DNA from 2 places in the Mucilaginibacter gynuensis genome. Region 1 is predicted to be linked to the other one. Evidence: riboswitches for the same ligand, from Rfam matches in the RefSeq annotation. Region 1 holds a riboswitch; the other holds the start of a gene.

Region 1 (12,464 bases):
TTAAATCTTTTTCTATGGCTTTTTGTAATTTTAATGCCAAAGCAAGCGTTACAGTCTTTTCATTGGAATGGGAACCAAAGGCGCCGGGATCGTGGCCGCCGTGGCCGGCATCAACAACAATAGTTTTTATTTTAAAACCTGACGTTTGAACAGTGTCTCTTTTTGGTTTACCATCATCATTTTGAAAAGAAGAAAGTGTAAATAAAATAAGTAGCAGGGGGAAGTAATAATTCAATCTTTTCAATGTTTTATTTTTCATTATGTTTGAGCGCTGTTTAACTATATCTGCAAAAATACTATTCATAATCAATTTTGAAATTCGTTAGTCTATTTTTTCTGCTCGCAATTGTTTTAATAGTGAATGTGATAGCTGCCGGAAACAAGAGCGGAAACAGCAAACATAAACTATTAAGAGATACTATTATAAAACTCGACCCAAATTCGGCACAAGACCGAAAATTGATGCGGGGAATTAAAAAAGCAGCTCCCAAACCTGTTGTAAAAAACAATGGCACCAAAAAAGATACCATCCCGAAGGATACCACTAAACGTGATAGCACTAAAAAAAGTACCTTAATACCGGGTGCAGGTACATTACAGCCCGGTGGTGAAGATACGACAGTAAACGACCCCGATGGTTTAAAATCGGAAGTAAAAGCGACTGCCGAAGATTCAACCATTTTTGATAAAGAAAAGAACATCATGTACCTGTATGGCCGTGCCCGGGTAACTTATGAAGATTTTGAGCTGGATGCCGATTATATACGTGTAGACAATAAGAACAATACCATTTTTGCAGCCGGTAGCATTAACCCGCGTACGCACCGTTACCAGGGCAGGCCTATATCTAAACAAAAGAATGATAAGCCCCTGTATTCGGATTCGTTGCGGTTTAATATGAAAAGCAAAAAGGGTAAGATTTATAACCCGGCATCAGAGCAGGATGGTAACTTTATTTCGGGCGGGCAGGCAAAAAAGCTGAACGAAACTGAAGTAGCTTACCGCAATGTACTTTTCAGTACCTGCGATCTGCCTTATCCCGAAACACACTTTGGTATAGTAATTACCAAAGGTATCGGCGAAAAAAATAAGATCATATCAGGCCCGGCATACCTGGAGATCGCGAATGTGCCGTTACCCTTGGCTATCCCGTTCGGTTTCTTCCCTAAGCCCAATACGCGCTCGTCGGGTGTGATATTGCCTACTTTTGGTGAAGATCAGCGTTACGGTTTCTTCCTGCGTAACCTCGGTTACTATATCGCCTTTAACGATTATCTGGACATGACCTTTAATGGTTCATTTTATTCAAGAGGATCATACGAGTTGAGCGGTGCAGGCCGTTACCTGAAACGTTATAAATACCAGGGTAACCTTACATTAAGCTACGGTTCGCACAATATAGGCTTACCGGGCGACCCTGCCGCGAAAGATTTTAACATCGCCTGGACACACAGCCAGGATCCGAACGCGCATCCGGGAAGTACATTCAGTGCATCGGTAAACGCGGGTACATCAAGTAACTTTATTAATAACGGTGCCAGTCAGGGTTATAATTTACAGCAGTTAACCCAAAATAACTTCCGTTCGAGTATCGCTTATGGTAAAGTATGGGCGGGTACGCCTTTCAACTTAAACGTGAGCTTAAGCCATAGCCAGGATATTACCCGTAAACGTGTAACGCTGGATCTACCTACAGTGGCTTTCAACATGTCTACCCTTAGTCCGCTGGATAGTAAAGACAGGGTAGGTGAAGCGAAGTGGTACCAAAAAATTACGGTAGGTTACTCTTTTCAGGCAACTAATAAATTGAACGATATCCCTGAGGCCGATCTGTTTACCAAGCAAACATTAACCAAACGTTTGCAAAATGGTTTCCAACATCAAATACCTATTGGTTTGAGTTTGAACGTACTTAAGTTTTTCCAATTTAGTACATCAGCCAACTATAACGAGCGCTGGTATCTGCAAACCATTCGCAAAAGTTACGACAGGAACAACACCAACGTAGGTTCAAACGTAGCTACTATTGATACGGTAAGCGGTTTCGCAAGATCGGGTGAGTATAACCTGAGCGCCGGTTTCTCAACCAAAGTATACAGCCAGGCTAACTTTAAAGGTAAAATATCAGCGATAAGGCACGTAATGACGCCAAATCTTAGTTTCAGTTACAAGCCTGATTTCTCGTCACCGGGCTATGGTTATTATCGTACGGCGGTAAGTAACGCTTCGTTACCATATACAGCTACGGCGCAAACATACTCTATATTTGAGCAGTCTATTTACGGCGGGCCATCAGCAGGCCGGCAGGCGGGCATAGGTTTCAACGTTGATAATACGATCGAAGCAAAACTAAGACCGAGCGCTACCGATACCTCGAATACTCCCCGGAAGATCCAGATATTACAAGGTTTATCGTTCTCTACCTTTTATAACTTCGCGGCCGATTCAATGCGTTTGTCGAAGATCAGTTTCTCGGGCCACACCGCTTTCCTGAATCAAAAGGTGAACGTAAGCTTTAACGGTTTGCTTAACCCTTATGTGGTGGATGTGCGAGATTCTATCAGCAACGGTGCTATCACCCGTTATTCGCGCGAGCGTAACCGTTTTACCTGGCAGGATGGCAAATTTCCGAAACTGGAAAGCTTTGGTTTCTCCATGAGCGGTAGCTTAAACTCAACATCTATCAATCCGAAAAGGAAGCAGACTGACGCGAATACGATACAGAACATGACGCCTGAACAGGCACAAAAACTGGCCTACATCAACAGCGATCCATCGGCTTACATCGATTTTAATATTCCGTGGAATGTGTCGTTCAGCTACAATTTTCAGTATCAGAACAGCGGTGTATTAAAAACCACTACCAATACCATTCAAATGAGCGGTGACTTTAGCTTAACGCCCAAATGGAAGGTACAATACTCCACCAACTACGATTTGAATGCCATGAAGCTGAGTAGTGCCACATCGTTCGCTATTTACCGCGACCTGCATTGCTGGGATCTTTCGGTACAATGGCTGCCGTTTGGGTATTTCAAGTCGTATAACGTAACTATCAAGGTAAAATCATCTATATTGCAAGACCTCAAACTGACTAAGCGTAGTGACTACAGCGCTAACCAGTATTTTGGAGGCTATTAAACTATGTTAGCAGAAATTATAACAATAGGCGACGAAATACTTATCGGCCAAATTGTTGATACCAATTCGGCGTGGATGGCGCAGGAACTTAATGCCATTGGCATCAGGGTGAAACAGATCTCGTCTGTATCGGATGACAAGCAGCATATCCTTAACGCGCTAAAAGAAGCAACAGGCAGGGCCGATATTGTTTTTATAACCGGAGGCCTCGGCCCCACAAAAGATGATATCACCAAAAAAACACTGGCCGAATACTTTGGTGTAGGCATGGTAGAAAATGCCGAAGCGCTGGAAAATGTGACCAGTATTTTCAAACGCTATAACCGCCCTTTGCTGGAGGTTAATAAACAGCAAGCCCTGGTGCCCGAAAACTGCGAGGTGATACTTAATAAAAACGGTACCGCACCGGGTATGTGGTTCAACAAAAACGGCAAAATATATGTATCGATGCCGGGCGTACCCTTTGAGATGATGTATATGATGGAAGAGCAGGTGTTGCCGAAAATAAAGTCGGTAGCGCAATTGCCGGTCATCATCCATAAAACCATTTTAACGGTAGGCGAGGGGGAATCCTTTTTAGCCGAACGCATTGCCGATATTGAAGATGCCCTGCCGCCATATATTAAGCTGGCCTATTTGCCCAAACTGGGTATGGTAAGGTTGCGTTTAAGCGGATATGGCGAAGTAGAGGAGTCTTTACTACGAGAAAAAATAGAAGAATATGCCTCGAAAATAATTGAGCGCGTAGGCAATGTGGTAGCGGCTACTGAAGATATTACGCTGGAACAGGCTATCATGAACAATATGGCCGCTAAAGGCCTTACGTTATCAATAGCCGAGAGCTGTACGGGCGGATATATTTCGCACCTGTTTACGCAACATCCCGGTTCATCAAGGGTGTTTTTGGGCGGTACCGTTTCGTACTCAAACGATTTGAAAGAAAGTATACTGGGCGTTGAGCATCAAACCATTGTACAATATGGCGCGGTAAGTAAAGAAACCGCCACCGAGATGGTTGAAGGCGCATTGCGCAACTTTAAATCTGACTATGCCATAGCGGTTACCGGTATAGCCGGCCCTGATGGCGGCACGCTTGAAAAACCTGTAGGTACGGTTTGGATAGCAGTGGCATCAGCACAACAAACTATAGTAAAGCTGTTCAATTTTAACAATAAAAGGAAGCAGGTAATAGAGCGTTCGGCCATAAGCGCGCTGGGCTTATTAAATAGTTTACTGAACAAATAGTGCGTAATAGTGCGCAAATACTTATTTTTGACCTACCAACTGTATATCATATATGGCGAAATATCAACTTTTACTACCTAAAATGGGTGAAAGTGTTGCGGAGGCAACTATAATAAAATGGGTAAAATCTCCTGGAGATTTTATTGAAGCTGACGATACAGTAGTTGAAATTGCTACAGATAAGGTTGATTCAGAGGTGCCATCACCCGTGTCAGGCAAACTGGTTGAGCTATTATTTCAGCAGGACGATGTTGTGCAGGTAGGCGATACTATAGCCATTATTGAAACCGAAGGCGCTGATGAACCATCGAATGACTATCAGCAGCAGCCCGAGCAAATAAATAACAATTACACAAACGATACCGCTTACCAGGCACCTGTTGTTGAAACGACACAACCTGTGATAACCCAGCAATTTGAACCTGAAGTAAATATTCCGGGTACTGAATTGCTGACACCGCCGCCTGTCGCTGCCCCGCAGAACTTTAAAGATACGGCTAGGTTCTATTCGCCATTGGTGAAAAGCATTGCCGCTACCGAAGGAATTGGTTTAGCTGAACTGGACAGTATACCCGGTAATGGTGCCGACGGACGTTTGACTAAAGACGACCTGATCGCTTATATTAACAGCGGCCGCAGGACTCAGACTGTGTACGAAGCGCCTCAACAGGAAACGGCTCAGCCGGTAACACCAGTTGCTGAATTTAACCCGCCTGTTACGCCACCACCTGCACCGGTTTCAATACCACTGCCGACACCGGCACCAGCTGTATCAGTATCCGGCGGAGATGAGATCATTGAAATGGACAGGATGCGTAAACTGATTGCCGACCACATGGTGATGAGTGTGCAAACCTCGCCGCATGTTACCTCGTTTGTTGAAGCCGATGTAACCAACCTGGTTCAATGGCGCGATAGGATAAAGGGCAAGTTTGAAAAACGCGAGAACGAAAAAATAACCTTCACCCCGATATTTATTGAGGCGGTGGTAAAAGCGATAAAAGATTTCCCGATGATCAATATATCTGTAAACGGTAACCAGATCATCAAAAAACGGGATATCAATATAAGCATGGCTACAGCACTGCCAAGCGGTAACCTTATTGTGCCGGTTATTAAAAAAGCCGACGGTTTAAACTTAGTAGGAATCACCAAGGCCGTTAATGATTTAGCTGCACGTGCGCGTGCCAATAAACTACAGCCCGATGATATTAAGGATGGTACGTTTACCATTACTAACGTGGGCTCGTTTGGTAACGTGATGGGCACGCCTATCATTAACCAGCCGCAGGTAGCCATTTTAGCGGTAGGTACTATTAAAAAGAAACCGGCCGTAATTGAAACACCGCAGGGCGATACCATAGGTATCAGGCAAATGATGTTCCTGTCATTATCTTATGATCACCGTGTGGTTGATGGAATGCTGGGAGGTTCGTTTGTGCGACGCGTGGCCGATTACCTGGAAAACTGGGATGTGAACCGCGAATTGTGAACAGATAATTTATAAAACGCTATAAAAAAAGAAAAGCTTCCGGGAGGAAGCTTTTCTTTTTTAGTTACAACCGTATTACCTACTAAAATAATTCGGCTGCTTGTTTTGATGCCGTAGCTAAGCTGACCCCTGTTAGCTGATCGGCGAAGGCAACGAATGCCCTCTCTTCCAATATACGGTATTGGTTATCGATCAGATTTTGCAAATTAACTTTTCCTACAATATACTTATAAGTATCTGATACATAGCGTTCGTGAATGTGTTCGAAGTTCAGCGCTTCTACCAAACTATCATTTTCGTAACGTAAGTAGATGTTCAGCTCAATATCATTGGTGAATTTAAGATTGCCCTTTTCTTTGGCTTTCTTGTATTCGTAATGGTAATCATAACGCAGCGCGGTAATGTCCGACAGTACGGCAGCACCCGTTGGGTGACCACCGGCTCCCTTACCGAAGAAGAACTGCTGATCGGCAAAGGCCGCCTGTACCACTACGCCGTTGTATTCGTACTCTACGTTGTACAAAAACTCGCTTTCGCCTACAAATTTCGGCAACACGAATAAGGCAACGTGGCCTTTATCCAGCTCTTTAATTACCGGCACCAGTTTTACTTTTAATCTCTTTTCGCGGGTATACTGTACATCATTGGCCGATAGGGTTTGTATACCGATGTTCAATACATCATCGGGGTTTACAACCACACCATAAGCATGGGCTGCCGCGATAACCGCTTTGTATTTAGCATCAAAACCACCAACGTCAGATGTCGGGTCGGTTTCGGCAAAGCCCAGATCTTGCGCTTGTTTCAACGCGCTGTCATAATCCAGCCCGTCTAAGTAACCTTTTGACAGGATATAGTTGGACGAACCATTGAAAATACCGCTTACCGAGTGCAGCAATTCATTATCATAATACTCTTCGAGATTACGGATGATAGGGATACTTCCACAAACCGAACCTTCGTATAACAATGATGTGCCGTATTCGTGCTGAAGATCAATCAGTTCTTTCAAATAAGTAGCGATCATTTTTTTACTGGCCGATACCACGTTTTTACCCGATTTAAGCGCGGTAGATACAATCTCATAAGCAGCTTCGGTATCATTGATCAGCTCGATGATGATATTTATCTCCGGGTTGTTCAGCAGTTCATCCTTATCAGTAGTGAAGAGGGTAGAAGGCAGCGAACGTTGTTTGTCCGGGTTTTTTATAGCGATCTTAACGATCTCCAGGTTTAAATTCTTTGTCTTGATGATATCATACAATCCTTGTCCAACAACTCCAAATCCAAATAATCCAATAGTTAGTTTCTTACTCATTACGCAATTCGTTGCAATTCAATAATCTTTCCCTTAACATCTGTTTTAAAGAAAGAGGTGATAATATTTGTTAAAGCTTCTGTTTCAATTAAAAATCCATCGTGCCCGTAAAGCGAATCAAATTCAGAGAATGATGCCTTCGGGATATGCTGGAAAAGGTATTGTTGTTCTTCTACCGGGAACAGCACGTCTGATTTTATGCCGATCACCAATGTTTTGGCTTTGATAAGGCTCAACGCTTTTTCAACGCCGTTACGGCCGCGGCCTGCATTATGCGAATCCATCACCTTGGTTAAATACCAGTAGCTGTATGCGTTAAAGCGGTTCACCAGTTTTTCGCCCTGGTAACTTTGATAGCTTGATGCCTTGTAGTTGTCGGTTCTGTTGTCGTCATCTTCCTGCTGGGTTACATTGTAGGTTTTATAACCACGGTAAGATATTAAGGCAATGCTGCGCGCTGCTTTTAAACCTTTAGCGCCGCCTTCGGGTGAGTTGTTGTAGAAAGTACGGTCGGCAGTAAGGGCAAGCCTTTGCGACTCATTAAAAGCAATACCCCATGATGAATGACGGGCATTTGTAGCGATAAGTATCAGATTTTTAATACGCTCAGGCTCAATAATTGACCATTCTAACGATTGCTGGCCACCTAATGAACCACCGATAAGGATATGGATATCTTCGATATTCAAATAATCAGCCAGTAGCTGATGCGCCTTAACAATATCCCTTATGGTAAATTGCGGAAATGCCAAATAATAAGGCTGCCCGGTAACCGGGTTTGTACTTAGCGGATTAGTAGTACCATAAGGCGAACCCAAAATATTGGCACACACAATAAAATGTTCTTCGGGATTAAAATAGTTATCCTTACCGAATAAACCCTGCCACCAATCAAGCACGTCCGAATTGGCAGTCAACGCATGGCACACCCAAACCACATTATCCTTGTTTTTGTTCAGCTTGCCGTAGGTGTTAAAACCTATTTCAAGATCATGCAACTCGCTGCCCGACTCAAGTGTAAATGTTTTAGTGTACTTAAATACTTCTGTGTTCATATATATTATTTAAGTCCCTCCCCAACGGAAGGGACTTTTTAATTTGTATAGCCCGTGCTAAATGGTTTACACCAATTCGGCTTCGGGTTGTTTTATTTTATTGAAGGCTTGTTCAAAATCGCCTTTAATATCATCAATATGTTCAATACCAACCGCTACGCGTAACAGGGTAGGCGTAACGCCGGCAGAAAGCTGCTCTTCATCGCTCAATTGCTGATGCGTAGTAGCCGATGGCTGTATGATCAGCGTTTTCGCGTCGCCTACGTTTGCCACATGACTCACCAGTTTTAGGCTGTCAATTATTGCACCGGCGTTTTCTTTATCGCCTTTTACCTCAAATGACAGTACTGCGCCAAATCCGTTTTTTAAATACTTTTTAGCCAGCGCGTTATACGGTGATGATGCCAAACCCGGATAGTTTACTTTGGCTACCAAAGGATGCTGTTCCAGCCATTTGGCCAGTTCGAGCGCATTATCAATATGGCGTTGTACGCGTAACGACAGGGTTTCTAATCCCTGAACCAATAACCAAGAATTGAATGGGGATTGCGACGGACCGAAATCGCGCAGGCCTTCTACACGGGCACGTATAATAAATTGGATATTACCAAACGGACCGCCAATACCGAATACATCGCCAAATACTAAACCATGATAACCTTCGGCCGGTTCGGTGAATTGAGGATATTTGCCATTGGCCCAGTTATAATTACCGCCATCAACTATTACACCGCCAATGCTTGTACCATGGCCGCCTATCCATTTAGTAGCCGATTGTACTACCACATGCGCGCCATGCTCCAGCGGACGGAACAAATATCCGGCAGCGCCGAAAGTATTATCTACTATTAAAGGCAGGTCGTGTTTTTGTGCTACAGCGGCAATCTTTTCAAAATCAGGGATGTTAAAGCCCGGATTACCAATGGTTTCGAGGTAAATGGCTTTTGTTTTATCGTCGATAAGTGCTTCTATGTTTTCGGCAGTATCATCTTTGGCAAAACGTACATCGATACCAATGCGTTTAAAGGCTACTTTAAACTGGTTATAAGTGCCGCCGTATAAAAATGGTGAGGTAACAAAGTTATCTCCAAGCTGTAAAATATTATTTAAGGCCAAAAACTGCGCTGCCTGGCCGGATGCCGTTGCTAATGCCGCTACACCACCTTCTAAGGCTGCTACCCGTTTTTCAAAAACATCGGTAGTGGGGTTCATTATGCGGGAGTAGATATTGCCAAACTCTTTCAGTGCGAACAGGTTAGCGCCATGCTCGGCACTGTTAAAAACATATGAAGTAGTTTGGTATAAAGGTACAGCGCGTGAACCTGTTGTTGCATCTGCTTCCTGACCTGCGTGTAATTGTAGTGTTTCGAATTTTAAATTTGTAGTAGACATGATATGTTAAGATTTTAATTGTTTGTAAATGATCAGTTTGTTTTACCGTGTGCGCAAAGCAGGATAATAGCATCCCGACAGGAGCAACACGCGTATTTTTCAGGAAAATGAAAATGGGAACGTGTTACTGAATCAACAGCAGCAACACATACAAATACAAATAGCAAATGAATTGCCGGTTGGGGTAACCTGTTGTATCTTACTTTCTTTGACTTGTACTAAACTTTTCATGGTGGTTAATTTATATTCCCCGGGATCCATTCTCCGGGCCAGGAATTGGCACCTTCTTCAAATTGAAGGGTTGCCAGTGGGTTGTTGAGCCTGATCTCTCGCCACTTCTTTATAAACCAAAATTCGCCGGTTGGCGGAACAATGATCTTAATATTTGCTACCAAATAATGTTTCAAAGATATGTTAATTGAATACTTATCTCCAAATTTTATTTTTATTTATGCTTAAAAACTGTTAAAAGCCGCTTTAAGGTCGGCAATAAGGTCATCAATATGCTCTAAACCTACTGATACCCTAAGCAGGTTTCGGGGCGTTTTGGTGTCGAGCCCTTCTACCGATGCACGGTGCTCTATCAGGCTTTCAACACCACCCAGGCTGGTGGCCTGTGTAAACAGCTTTACACTATTTACTACCTTACGGGTATCATCTTCACTGCCTTTTATGCAAAAAGACAGCATCCCGCCAAAGCTCAGCATTTGCGCCTTAGCTATATCATGCTGCGGGTGCGATGGCAAGCCCGGATACATTACACGTTCTACCTTCGGATGATCTTCTAAAAACTGGGCTAATAGCTGCGCGTTGTTTACATGGCCGCGCACACGGTAAGGCAGTGTTTTGATACTTCGTACTAAATAATAGCAATCCATAGGCGAGGGGATAGCGCCACCCATTTCCTGTACCTGGCGGATCTTTAACCACCAGTCGCTTTTTTCGGCGGCAATTAAGGCGCCGCCCATCAGGTCGCTGTGGCCGCCGAAGTATTTGGTAGCCGAGTGCATTACCAAATCGGCCCCTAACGCGATAGGCTGCTGGCATACAGGTGTGGCGAAAGTATTATCGCACACTACTTTAATACCTTTGGCATGAGCTATTGCAACTGCCTTTTTAATATCGGTAAGCTTCAATAACGGGTTCGATGGGGTTTCTATCCATATTACACCGGTATTGGGTTTTATATGCTGTTGTAGTAATTCGGTATCGTTCACATCAATAAAATCGAACTCCAGTATACCTGCAAACAAGTTTTTGATTTGGTTGCGTAAACCATGGTACATATCATCAGGTAATATGATATGTGTGCCCGCAGGTAACGATTGGAATACCGCCATGCCCGCTGCATTGCCCGATGAAAACGCTGCTGCCTCAATACCGCCCTCCAGTTGAGCAAGCACCTGCTCTAAAGCGCTCCGGTTGGGATTAGACGAACGGCTGTATATATAACCTCCCGGATAACCGCCATCTTCGCCACGTTCAAATGTGGTCGACATGATGATGGGCTGTATCACCGCTTTCGTGGTCGGGTCGTTATGGTTGCCGGCGTGTATGGCTATGGTTTCGATATTCATAAGGCAGAAAATTATGCCCCAAATTAAGCAACATTAATTTATTTGATTGTAGCGTTCGCAATAATTTTACCGTAATAAGTTTACAACCCCAACGTTACAACCCCATTTTTATGAAAAGTTTAGTATGCTCCATATTGGTGATCTGCGCGGTATCATGCAATAAAGAAGATTTGAAAACAGCAGGCAATATCAGCACCGATAAGCTGTACGGTAAGTGGAAATGGGTGCAATCAACGGGAGGCTTTGCGGGCAGAACTATTACGCCGCAATCTGAAGGTTACCGTTCTTCGGTTGAGTTTAAACGGAATAATACGGCTACTTTTTATCGTAACGATTCGCTTACAAACCAATCGGCATTTACGCTTAGCAAGGATAAAACTATTTTTTCTGAAGATCCGGCTTATATCATTAAATATCAGAACGGTGGCTTAGATCAGGTGATAGTAAAAGCTAAAAATGATACGCTTGTTTTGGCCGATAACGTTAATGACGGCTTCGCTGTACAGTACGTAAAGGATAAATAGTTACACGCCTGTGATATTCTGATGCAGCAATTACGTATTTTTGCTGTAAAGTTTTTTAGATGGCAGCTGACAATAATTTACAAGTACTATTACAGGACCCAAGCTTATCTGCTGATTTAAAACACATTGCTCAAAAGGTACTCAACCACCAGCGTATCACCTTTGATGAAGGTGTTTTATTATATGAAAAAGGCGAACTGGGCTATTTAGGTACTCTCGCCAACTACATTCGCGAAGAAAAGCACGGCGATAAAACATATTTTAACCGTAATTTCCATATCGAACCAACCAATCTTTGCGTGTACGATTGCAAGTTCTGCTCGTATTCGAGGTTGCTGAAACAACGTGCCGATGGTTGGGAATATACCATGGAAGAGATGCTCGACATCGTAAAAAAATACGATAATGAGCCTGTTACCGAGGTGCACATTGTAGGTGGTGTGTTACCGCAGTACGATGTTCCTTTTTATGCCGAATTGTTCAGGCGCATTAAAGAACACCGTCCCGATCTGCATGTAAAGGCTTTAACACCTGTTGAATATCACTATATATTTAAGAAAGCTAAAATTGACTACGCCACTGGGATGGCTCTGATGAAGGATGCCGGGCTGGAATCAATGCCGGGTGGTGGTGCCGAAATTTTTCATGAAGAAATTCGCGATCAAATAGCTAAAGATAAATGTACTGCCGACCAATGGCTGCAAATACACGAAGAGTGGC
Region 2 (12,464 bases), on a different contig from region 1:
GGGTAACCGGCCACTCCTATACAAAAATTAGTTTTTTGAATGTTATCGTAATTTTCGTGCAGGTAAACGCCATTGTTCATGTTCACTACTTGTTGTAGCAAGTCAGTAGCATAGCAATGACCGTTAGGATTAGGCACAAAGGCAGAATCACCACTGCGGGCATCACCGCGAAGCACCAGTACGTTCTCGATACCTAAAAACTCCAGGTCTATCAGCGCGTTCTCGGTTTCATCCTTAGTAAAGCCACCGCACAGCAAATGCGGAACGGTATCTACCTTGTACTTATTCATGATAGCCGCGCAAATGGCAATAGTTCCCGGACGTTTGCGGTAAGCCAGTTTCTCCAGCAAACCGCTGTTATGCTGCTTATAAATAAAATCTTCGCGCAGCGAGGTAACATCAATAAACGGCGGCTTAAACTCCATCAACGGATCAATAGCGTTATAAATACCCTGTATGCTCTGCCCCTTCAATGGCGGAATCAGTTCAAAAGAAAAAAGTGTTTTGCCGTTAGCGTTCTTTATGTGTTCGGTGATCTTCATTTGTGTATCAGTGGCGTGGTTTGGGGTTCGTGTGGCCTGTAAAAAACAATACTGGTTATGCTTCTAATTTAGATTTGAAATAATTGATCAGGCCAGCTAATAATTTTCTGACAATTCCAATTTGGTTTAATAACTTATTTAATACCTCTTCCTGTAAAAAACCAAGGTCGAAGGAAAGATAAAGCTGTGTTTCTAATTCATATATTGAACCTCTCGCAATATAAAAGAATTGCAGTGTATCCTTCCGGTGGTTACGGCCCGACCCTTCAGCAATATTTGATGGTATTGATACTACAGAACGGCGAATTTGAGATTGCAACCCGAACAATTCATCCTTCGGGAAGTTAACTAAGTTGAGATAAACCAACTTAACCAAAATCCGGGCTTCCTTCCATGCCTCTAAATCTGTATAAATCATATATTCTTTACCAATGCGCAAATTAAAACCGAATCACCCAAATCTCAAAACCCAACACTCAAACCACGAACCTGAAACCTCGAACCCAACCTGATTAATAGTTCAAATTCGGTCCCAGCCATTTTTCTACTTCTTCCAGTGGTAGGGCTTTGCGTTTGGCGTAGTCTTGTACCTGGTCTTTACTTATTTTGCCGAGGCCGAAATAGCGGGCCTGCGGGTGGGCGAAGTAAAAACCGCTTACCGATGCCGCCGGTGTCATGGCCAGGCTTTCGGTAAGGTGCATGTGGGCATTGTCTTCAGCTTTCAGCAGTTCAAATAGTGTCGTTTTCTCGGTATGATCCGGACAAGCAGGATAACCTGGTGCCGGGCGGATGCCCTGGTATTCTTCTTTGATCAATCCGTCGGTATCCAGTTGCTCATCTTTCGAGTAACCCCAGTAATCTTTACGTACCAGTTCGTGCATTTTTTCGGCAAAGGCCTCGGCCAGGCGATCGGCCAGGGCTTTGGCCATAATGCTGTTATAATCGTCGTGATCTTTTTCAAATTCGGCCACCAGCTCGTCGCAACCAATTCCGGTAGTAACGGCAAAGCCGCCCCAATAGTCGGTAACGCCGCTTTCTTTGGGCGCAATAAAATCCGACAGCGCATAATACGGATCATCCTTTACCTTTTCGCCTTGCTGGCGAAGGGTATGTATTTTGGTGATCACATGCTTGCGGGTTTCATCCGAGTAGATCTCGATATCATCGCCCACGCTGTTGGCCGGCCAAAAACCGATTACGCCATTAGCATGCAGCAATTTTTCTTTAACTATCTTTTTCAACAGCACCTGCGCGTCGTCAAATAGTTTTTGCGCTTCGGTGCCTACATATTTATCGTTAAATATCTTCGGGTAGCTGCCGCGTAACTCCCAGGTATGGAAGAAGGGGGTCCAGTCGATATACGGTACTAATTCTTCCAGCGGGAACGATTCAAATACCTTAGTACCCGTGAAGGTAGGTTTGTTCGGTATCGAGCCGTTAAGGTTGATCTGAAATTTCGCTTTACGGGCATCCTCAATACTCACAAAACGCTTGTCCGATTTTTTGTTGGCGTGCGCCTCCCGTGCTTTGGCGTATTCATCCTTAATGCCTTGTATATACGTATCACGACCATCGCGGTTCATCAGGTTACTGCAAACCGTTACGCTGCGCGATGCATCAAGCACGTGAATGGCTGCCCCTGAATAGTTAGGCGCCACCTTTACCGCGGCATGGATGCGTGAGGTAGTAGCCCCACCCAATATCAACGGAATGGTAAAGCCTTCGCGTTCCATTTCTTTGGCAAAATGTACCATTTCATCCAGCGATGGGGTAATTAAACCACTCAGGCCGATGATGTCCACATCCTGCTTTTTGGCTTCTTCAATAATGCGTTGCGCAGGCACCATCACCCCAAGGTCAATCACCTCGAAGTTGTTACAGGCCAGTACCACGCCTACTATATTCTTGCCAATATCGTGCACGTCACCTTTTACGGTGGCCATTAATACCTTACCGGCATTTTTGCGCTGATCGGCATTGGCATTGTTACGTTTTTCTTCTTCAATGAAGGGCAGCAGGTAAGCCACGGCTTTTTTCATTACACGGGCCGATTTTACCACCTGCGGCAAAAACATTTTGCCCGAACCGAACAGGTCGCCTACGATATTCATACCATCCATCAGCGGACCTTCAATTACCTCAAGCGGTTTATCGTATTTCTGACGAGCTTCTTCCACATCGGCATCAAGGTACTCAATGATGCCTTTTACCAGCGCGTGCGACAAGCGTTTTTCCACCGGGTCTTTACGCCATTCTTCATCACGAACAATCTCCTTACCTTTACTCTTAATGGTGTCGGCATATTCTACCAGTCGCTCGGTAGCATCCTGGCGGCGGTTAAGCAATACATCTTCTACCAGTATCAAAAGATCTTTCGGAATTTCTTCGTATACTTCAAGCATCCCCGCGTTTACAATGCCCATATCCAAACCGGCATTAATGGCATGGTACAGGAACGCCGAGTGCATAGCCTCTCTTACCACGTTATTACCGCGGAACGAGAACGAAATGTTACTCACCCCACCGCTTACTTTAGCGTAAGGCAGGTTTTGCTTTATCCAGCGGGTAGCTTCAATAAAATCTACCGCGTAGTTATTATGTTCTTCGAGGCCGGTGGCTACGGTAAGTATGTTTGGGTCGAAGATAATATCCTGCGGAGGGAAACCAACTTCGTTAACCAGTATATTATATGAGCGCTGGCAGATCTCTTTACGGCGTTCCAGCGAATCGGCCTGACCGGTTTCGTCAAATGCCATTACTACGGCAGCAGCGCCATAACTTTGTATCTTACGGGCGTACTCTATAAATTTTTCTTCGCCCTCTTTAAGGGATATGGAGTTAACGATGCCCTTGCCTTGCAGGCATTTCAACCCGGCTTCCAATACCGTCCACTTGGATGAATCTACCATGATAGGCAGTTTGGAAATATCCGGTTCGGATGCTACGAGGTTTAGGAATTTCACCATCACGGCTTCCGAATCAATCATCCCCTCATCCATGTTAATATCGATCACCTGCGCGCCGCCTTCTACCTGCTGACGGGCAACTGTTAGCGCGGCCTCGTAATCTTCGGCAAGTATCAGTTTGGAGAATTTTGGTGAACCGGTGATGTTGGTACGCTCGCCAACGTTAACAAAGTTGGTTTCGGGCGTAAGCGTAACTGCTTCCAGTCCGCTTAGGCGTAAAAAGGGTTTTATTTCGGGGATTTTGCGCGGAGGGAATTTTGCTGCTTTATCGGCAATACACTTGATATGCTCGGGCGTAGTGCCACAACACCCCCCCACAATATTTACTATGCCGGCTTTTATAAAATCGTCAACCTGGTGCGCGGTTTCGTGCGGGGTTTCATCATAGGCCCCAAACTCGTTTGGCAAGCCAGCGTTAGGGTAGGCCGATATGTATACCTCTGCTTTTTCAGACAGCTCTTCCAAATAAGGCCTCATTTCCCTGGCGCCCAAAGCACAGTTTAACCCTACCGACAGCAGGTTGGCGTGGCGGATAGAGTTCCAGAATGCCTCCACCGTTTGCCCCGAAAGGGTGCGGCCGGAAGCATCGGTAATAGTACCCGATATCATGATAGGCAAATGCTTGCCGCTTTCTTCGGCGTAGCGTTGTATGGCAAATAATGCCGCCTTGGCATTCAGGGTATCAAATATGGTTTCCACCAGTAGCAAATCCGATCCACCGTCTACCAGTCCGCGTACCTGCGCGTAATAAGCATCGGCCAGGTCATCAAATGATACCGCGCGGTAACCCGGGTCGTTCACATCCGGCGATATAGAAGCCGTACGGTTGGTTGGGCCAACGGCACCGGCAACAAAGCGCGGTTTTTCGGGTGTTTTTATATTATATTCGTCAACCACCTCACGGGCAATGCGGGCACCCTCATAGCTCAGCTCATAGTCGAGCTCTTCCATGTGGTAATCGGCCAATGAAATGCGTTGGGTACTGAAGGTATTGGTTTCGATGATATCTGCCCCGGCATCCAGGTATTCGGCATGAATAGCCTTAATTACATCCGGGCGGGTGATATTCAGCAAATCGTTATTGCCTTTTAAATCGGATATATGATCGCGGAAACGCTCACCACGAAAATCCTCCTCGGTGAGCTGGTACCGTTGTATCATGGTACCCATAGCCCCATCAATCACTAAAATGCGTTTCTGTAGTTCTTTTCTAATATCCATTTTGGTATCAAGTAGCGAGTATCAAGTAGCAAGACTTTATGAGCCCGCGTGATTAGCACAGTGTGATCAACAGTAAAAACTACTTGATACCTGATACTAATTACTTGATACTATAACAGCTTATCTCGAAAAGTCGGGCGTGTGTATTTGACTTTCGCTTATCTTTCCTAACCGGTCCAGTTGACTTGTTAAGTAGAATGTAGCACCTTGTAAGTACAGGTTGCTAAGACATCGCAGGGTCTAATCCCTCCGTCTTTCTCCATAAGCAGCACAAAGGTGCATAATAAAGTTTTAATGTGCAATAGGCTTTTGGCTTATGTATATAAGCGAAATGCAATATTGTTGCAGGAAGGGTTTTAACTCACCCCGCCTACGCTTCGCTGGGCGCCCCTCTCTTTCGCAAGCGAAAAAGAAGGTATAAGTATTACATGTTCCGTAACATTCAAAACAAAGCCCTCTTTGCGCAGCAGAGAGGGTGATCCAGCGAAGCGTAGATCGGGTGAGTCCACAAAAAAAGCCGCATTTACATGCAGCTTTTCAAATATTGTATAATCAATACTATTACTTTCTGTTGCCGCTGAATACACGCAGTAACATCAAGAACAGGTTGATAAAATCAAGGTACAGGGTTAATGCACCCATGATCGCTATTTTTTGAGTTGACTGATCGCCGTACTCTAAACCGGCACCAATACGTTTTAGTTTTTGTACGTCATAAGCGGTTAAGCCAACGAATACAGCAACACCTACATAGCTGATGATCATGCTTAAGCCGGAACTGCCGATAAACCAGTTAACAATTGAGGCTACAACAATACCTATCAGGAACATACCTAAAATTGAACCGAATTTGGTAAGATCCTGGCTGGTAGTATAACCCGCTATAGCCATTATACCGAATACTACCGATGCGGTAATAAAAGTACCATAGATCATTCCGCTTGTATAAGCTAAAAATATGAAACTAAGGCTAATGCCCATCATTACCGCGAAACCTAAAAAGAACACGGCCAGCATGGCAAATGACAGGCGATTGAATGCAAAACTCATCGTTAAAACAAAAGCCAGCGGCGAAAACATAACGATTGTACCCAAGCCTGTTCTGCGGCCTGTATTAAAATCAACCAATGAACTGATCAGCGTTTTGTCGTGCGCAAACACCCACGCGCATATTGCCGATATACCTAATGCCACAAACATCCATAAAAACACGTTCGCAATAAATTTGCGCGATGCAGCTGCATCTTCATTTACAAATACACTATCATAAGTGTAATTACTTTTATTAATCTCCATTTTTATTATATGGTTTAAATTGTACGAATTTACTAAAAATTACCCTGCTTAAAATAATTACCGCGGCTAATTTGTTGTTATAACAGTTAGACGAATTTCGGGCCCGATGGTTTAATCAATTAAGCCTTTTCATCAGCTGTTCTTCTACCTTTTTAAATACCTGTACCGGCTTTAATCCGCGCCAGCTCAGGTTATCGAGTTCGCCGCCGAAGTTGATGTAATAGTCGATATTGTTTTGCTTAAACTCGGCTATCACATGGTCGCGAAAATTAACACCGGCAATCCAGCCATCTTCCACATCCTGAAACCATTCCTCGTAATAACAATCGTCGGACGAGTGGTAGTTCAGCACGTTTTCGCCGATCAGCACAAACTTGGTTACGCCAGCGTCAATCATCAGCTCCAGCAGTTCGCGCTTCATCAGCATAATATCGTTATTGATGGCATCGTTCCACTCGCCAATCAGTTCAATAATGGAAAAGCCCTTATCGTAATCAACAAACAGCACCTTCAGGTACAGGGTATTTGAGCCAAAGGTATCCCATTGCGGGTGAAGCAGGTAATTATAGATCTGCTTATCAAACTCAAACTCGTTGTACTGCGTAGCATAAAAAGGTGATAGCTCATCCTCTGATGCTATATAATCATCCCGCCAGCGGTAATATGGCTCTATCTCGTGCATTTTTTAAATTCAAAAGTTAAAAGTCAAAATTCAAAAGCCTTGAAAGTTCCCTTTTTTGACTTTTTACTTTTGAATTTTGACTTATTTTATATTTTGTTGAAGCTCTCAACTGCTTTGCGTACGCTGCCGTGTTGTTTCAGCAGGGTGGCCGCTTCCGTTTCGGGCAAGCCTGTTTCGGCCATTACCATTTGGGTGCCGCGGTCTATCAGTTTGTTGTTTGATAGTTGCATATCTACCATTCGGTTACCCTTTACGTGGCCAAGCTGTATCATGGCGCTGGTAGTAAGCATGTTCAATACCAGTTTTTGCGCGGTACCGGCCTTCATGCGGGTTGAGCCCGTTAAAAATTCCGGACCGGTTACTACCTCTACCGGGTATTGGGCTATAGCCGCAACCGGGCCGCCACTGTTACATACGATACAGCCCGTTAAAATATTGTGCTCGTTAGCGTTTTTTAACCCGCCAATTACATAAGGTGTTTTGCCCGATGCCGCTATGCCTACCAATACATCCTTATCGTTAATGTTATAGGCCGACAGATCTTTCCAGGCCTGCTCGGCATCATCCTCGGCAAACTCAACCGCTTTGCGTATGGCGCCGTCGCCCCCGGCTATAATACCTACTACCAAATCCAACGGAACACCAAAAGTTGGCGGGCATTCGCTGGCATCAACTACGCCTAATCTGCCGCTGGTGCCCGCACCAATATAGAACAACCTGCCACCCTTTTTCATCCTTTCGGCAATGGCGGTTGCCAGCGCCTCAATTTGCGGCAAGGCCTTTTCTACCGCCAGCGGAACGCTTTTGTCCTCGGTATTAATGCTTTGCAGAATCTCCGCGACGGTCATCTGCTCCAGGTTATTATAGTATGAACTCTTCTCGGTAGTAGCTTCCATTTTTCAATTTAGTTGAAACAAAATTCGGTAAAAATCATCAAATACTACAGCTAATTAATAATTGGTATCCCGGGCAATTGTTATCTTTGTGTTAAGCGCTATTTATGAAACAAACAGCATCCGTAATTTTCCGTTCAACCCTGCTCATACTCATTGGTATAGCCCTGGGGCTGTTCATTAGCGATAATGGACTTACGGGGAGGCGTATGGGCTTGTCGCTTTCGGGTACTGACGATAAAATGTCGAAAGTGCTGGAACTGGTGCAATATAACTACGTTGATTCGGTAAATGTGGATAGCATAACCGGCGTTACCGTTAACGAACTGCTGCAAAAACTCGATCCGCATTCGCTGTATCTGCCGCCGCAACAGGCATCGGCTTTAAGCGAAAAACTGGAAGGCGGCTTTACCGGCGTGGGTATCGAATACCTGCTGCTGCGCGATACCTTTGTGGTTACGCAAGTATATGCGGGTAGCCCGGCGGCACGCGCAGGTTTAACCGGCGGCTGCAAGATCATCGATATAAACAACAAAAAATTCGCGGGCACAGGCCTAACCGACGATCAGATCAGTAAAGCCTTACGTCAGGATAAAAGCAAACCCATCCTGTTTACCGCTATTGCCCCCGGCGAAAAGGAGGCCAAGCCATACCTTGTAAAACCAGGCCGTGTAACATTGAGCAGTTTAGATGCCGCTTACATTGCAGGCAATAACACAGGCTACATCAAAATAGGCAAATTTGCCTCCACTACAGATAAAGACTTTCGCGGAGCACTCAACAAGCTGAAAGCCGAAGGCATGAAAAAACTGGTGCTCGACCTGCGCGGCAATGGCGGTGGCTACCTCAATACCGCGACCGCCCTGGCCGACGAGTTTTTAACTAAAGGCAAGCTGATTGTTTACACCAAAGGTGTGCACGAACCCCGTACCGATTATTTCGCTACAGATTCAGGCGCGTTTCAGCAAGGTAAACTGGCCGTATTGATCGACGAATATTCGGCCTCGGCCAGTGAAATTTTAGCCGGAGCATTGCAAGATTTGGATCGTGCCGTAATTGTTGGTCGCCGTTCGTTTGGTAAAGGATTGGTGCAGCAGCAATTTCCGTTTGGCGATGGCTCGGCCATTAATCTTACCGTGGCCCGGTATTATACTCCATCGGGCAGGTCGATACAAAAATCGTACAGCCACGGGGTGGAGAGTTATCGTCGTGAGCTATCAGAACGCATGAAAAAAGGTGAACTTTTCTCGGCCGAAAACATCCGTAACGACAGTGTTTTCAGCAAGCAATCGCCTTACCGTACATCAAGCGGCAAACAAGTATTCAGTGGTGGCGGCATTATGCCCGACGTATTTATACCTGCCGATACCGCACAAACCACCCGCCTTATTCAAAAACTAAGTTCGGCACAGGTTTTTACCGCTTACATTGTAGACAGGATGCAGCCCCTGCTGAAAGAATACCCACAGGCCGATGGTTTCATAAAAAATTACACGCCAACCGATACCGATTTTAACAGCTTTATACAATACGCCTCGCACTCGCTCAAGCACATCGACGAGCCGGAAGTACAGCTATCAAAAACCGAAATAAAATCGCTGCTTAAAGCCTACGCCGCCCGCTTCAAATGGGGCGACACTTACTATTTCCAGGCCATCAACATCAACGACGCCACGCTAAATCAAGCGATAGCAAGTGTGGAGTAGGTTTCGAATGTGATGTTTTGATGTGCAGATTGATCTGATGTGCAGATATGCAAATTAGTAGATGTGCAGATGATGGAATGATGCACTTTTTCCATATCCCTTCCTCGGAGGGGCGAGCGCAAGCCCGTGCGATGGCGGGGTGGGTTTCTACGCCAAGCAAGTTAATCCAATAGCTTTTTTGAAAATGAATAGCAGTAGTACTTCGGTTACGATAGCCCCGCTATCCGCTTATACTACACAGGCATTAAGCTCGGGGCCGGTATCGCTGCTATCGGGTTTAAGGGGCTTTTGCATTTTTATTTTTTGCATTATATTTATAACCTAAACCTTTTTACAATTATGAAATGCTTAGAATGCAAATGCAGCATCTATCAGGATGTCTATAATTATTCTGTATACAATTTTAATGTACCATTGTGCCGCGCACATCAAAATTGGATTAAAAATCACGTTGCTACAGATGATGCTATTCAACTGTATTTTTTACTAAAAGAAAATGGAGTGCCCGCCGAACTCGAAAAATTTGATGGCTATAAATCAGTTGACATTGTTATTGAAGCGGCCAAAGTACATATAGAAGTTGACGGCGGTCATCACAATTATGATAAACGACAAGCACTGGCCGATTTAAAAAGAACATTCCACTCCTTTAGAAGAGGGTATATAACACTACGTATTCCTAATTCTCTAATCCGTTCACATGCTTTCGAAACAGCCGATTATATAACCGACTTTTTAGAGCTAAACCATAAACGGCAAGCCAATAAATCTTTTTCCCTTTCAAATTTGTTTAAGAGGCTTTAAATATCGCATAAACCCACCCCGCCACCGCGCATTCCCTACGCTCGCCCCTCCGAGGAGGGGAAAGGAGAAGATTTGCGGATTTTGCCAAAACGGTCACCTGCATAGTGTCAATTAATATCGTATAAACCCACCCCGCCACCGCGCATTCCCTACGCTCGCCCCTCCGAGGAGGGGATGGGAGAAAACATCATCTGCACATCTGCTAATTTGCACATCTGCACATCAAACTCTATCTACACATCAAAACCATTAGCGCACCCAAAACTATCCTATTCAAAAAAGTAGCCCCCAGCATTTACACGCTGAGGGCAGGGGGTATTTATATATAGATAATTAAGGGGAACGGTTAGCTGTTGATAGCGCCTATCTTTTTGAGCAGTTTACGGTTTTCACGCTTGCGGATGAATTTGTAAACTATCCCGTAAATAATAGGGAGTATCAGCAGGGTTAGTATGGTAGAGGTTACCAGTCCGCCAATTACCACTATGGCGAGTGGCTTTTGGGTTTCTGAACCTATACCGGTTGATATGGCGGCAGGCATTAAGCCGATGGCAGCCATAAGAGCGGTCATTACAACGGGGCGTACCCTTGATATTACGCCGGTAAGCAATGCTTCATCAAGGTGTTTACCTTCCTCCAGGTTTTTGCGGAACACCGAGATAAGGATTACCCCGTTCTGGATACACACCCCAAACAGCGCGATGAAACCGATACCGGCAGATATACTGAAGTTGGTTTGGGTAATATGCAGTGCCAGTATCCCGCCAATAAGGGCAAACGGTACGTTGAGTATTACCAGTATAGCATCTTTAGCATTACCAAAGGTGGTATACAGTATCAGGAAGATCACCAGTAAACAAACCGGTACCACATGCGCCAGGGTGTTAGAGGCACGGATCTGGTTTTCGAATTCGCCGTTCCAGGTGAAGGTGTAGCCGCGTTTAAGTTTTACGGCATCGTTTACCTTTTGCTGGGCTTCGGCAATGGTGCTGCCCAAATCGCGACCGCGTACCGAAAATTTCACCGCGATATAGCGCATATTGTTATCCCTGAAAATGAATGCCGGACCAATGAGTTCTTTAATGGTAGAGATCTCCTTTAGCGATATTTTTGAACCATTAAGGGTAGGTACCATCAGCGATTCTATTTTTTCTTGCGTAGCACGGTATTGTTTCTGATAACGTACGCGGATATCAAATTTGCGTTCGCCCTGGTATAGCTGGGTGGCAGCCTTACCACCAATGGCCATTTCAATTATTGCATTGGCATCGGCGGTAGCTACATCGTAACGGGCCATCTTTTGCTGATCAAGCTCTATCCTGAACTCGGGCTGACCAAGGTTACGCAGTATGCCCAGATCTTCTACACCCTTAACCTGTTTAAGCGTAGCCATCACTTTGTTGGCATCCTCATCGAGCACGTTAAAATCGGGGCCGAATATTTTTACGGCCATTGATGCTGGTACACCAGCCACGGCCTCGGCCACGTTGTCAATAATAGGCTGCGAATAGTTGAATATGATGCCGGGATACAGGCTTAACTTTTTATCCATTTCGGCAATCAGTTCTTCCTGGGTGATGTGCCTTTTCCAGTCCTTTTTAGGGTAAAGGTCCACTTGGATCTGCACGTTAAAGAAGCCTTTAGGGTCGGTACCATCATTGGTACGGCCTACCTGCGACAGGGTTTGTTTTACCTCCGGGAACTGTGACAGGATCTGCCTCATTTTGTTGGTAATGTTAACCGAGTTCTCTAATGAGGTACTCATCGGCATTTGCGCGGTTACCCATAAGGCCCCCTCGTTTAGCTGCGGTAAAAACTCCGATCCTAAGAACTTGGCCGATGCGAAGGTGAGCGTCATGCAGGTTAGGGCGACGAGCAGGCTTAGCTTTTGATTTTTGTAAGTAAAGCTAAACATGCGGCGGATCCCGTTCTCAAAGAAGATCACTACCGGGTTGTGTTTTTCCCTCACATTCTTTTTAAGCAGGATACTTGACAAAGCAGGCACCAGCGTAAGCGTGAACAGTAGCGCGCCCAGTAAGGCGAAACCCAATGTATAGGCCAGCGGCGAAAACATTTTACCCTCTACCTTTTGAAAGGCGAATATTGGAATGAGGCAGGTAATGATAATGAGCTTGGAGAAGAAGATAGCCTTACCCATTTCACTACCCACGTTTTTAAACAAACCCAGCTTGGCCAGGCCGTTAAATTTCTGCATCCCAACTTCCTTCGCCTTGTGGTCAAGGGCGACGAATATGCCTTCCACCATTACCACCGCTCCATCTATGATGATCCCAAAATCTACCGCACCCATAGAGAGCAGGTTGGCGCTCATGCCCTTTAGATGCAGGCATATA

The links. A riboswitch is a leader RNA that binds a small molecule or an ion and turns the genes downstream of it on or off. The one in region 1 is predicted to bind S-adenosylmethionine.
Region 2: it holds a riboswitch for S-adenosylmethionine, as region 1 does, so the genes downstream of both, metH (methionine synthase) here and ABD894_RS01985 (O-acetylhomoserine aminocarboxypropyltransferase/cysteine synthase family protein) in region 1, are expected to answer to the same signal.

The regions. Positions count from the first base shown of each region.
Region 1 covers NZ_BAABFT010000001.1:460,885-473,348, reverse strand. The annotation lists gene ABD894_RS02015 (N-acetylmuramoyl-L-alanine amidase family protein) at 1-259, opposite strand, end outside; gene ABD894_RS02010 (putative LPS assembly protein LptD) at 358-3,141, shown strand; gene ABD894_RS02005 (competence/damage-inducible protein A) at 3,145-4,386, shown strand; gene ABD894_RS02000 (dihydrolipoamide acetyltransferase family protein) at 4,439-5,878, shown strand; gene ABD894_RS01995 (homoserine dehydrogenase) at 5,961-7,196, opposite strand; gene ABD894_RS01990 (homoserine O-acetyltransferase family protein) at 7,196-8,251, opposite strand; gene ABD894_RS01985 (O-acetylhomoserine aminocarboxypropyltransferase/cysteine synthase family protein) at 8,318-9,643, opposite strand; SAM riboswitch class I at 9,882-9,992, opposite strand; gene ABD894_RS01980 (trans-sulfuration enzyme family protein) at 10,099-11,220, opposite strand; gene ABD894_RS01975 (hypothetical protein) at 11,331-11,744, shown strand; gene mqnE (aminofutalosine synthase MqnE) at 11,804-12,464, shown strand, end outside.
Region 2 covers NZ_BAABFT010000016.1:16,309-28,772, reverse strand. The annotation lists gene metF (methylenetetrahydrofolate reductase [NAD(P)H]) at 1-542, opposite strand, end outside; gene ABD894_RS22455 (four helix bundle protein) at 598-981, opposite strand; gene metH (methionine synthase) at 1,055-4,729, opposite strand; SAM riboswitch class I at 4,885-4,997, opposite strand; gene ABD894_RS22445 (Bax inhibitor-1/YccA family protein) at 5,291-6,025, opposite strand; gene ABD894_RS22440 (hypothetical protein) at 6,141-6,707, opposite strand; gene murQ (N-acetylmuramic acid 6-phosphate etherase) at 6,794-7,603, opposite strand; gene ABD894_RS22430 (S41 family peptidase) at 7,708-9,306, shown strand; gene ABD894_RS22425 (DUF559 domain-containing protein) at 9,646-10,110, shown strand; gene ABD894_RS22420 (efflux RND transporter permease subunit) at 10,457-12,464, opposite strand, start outside.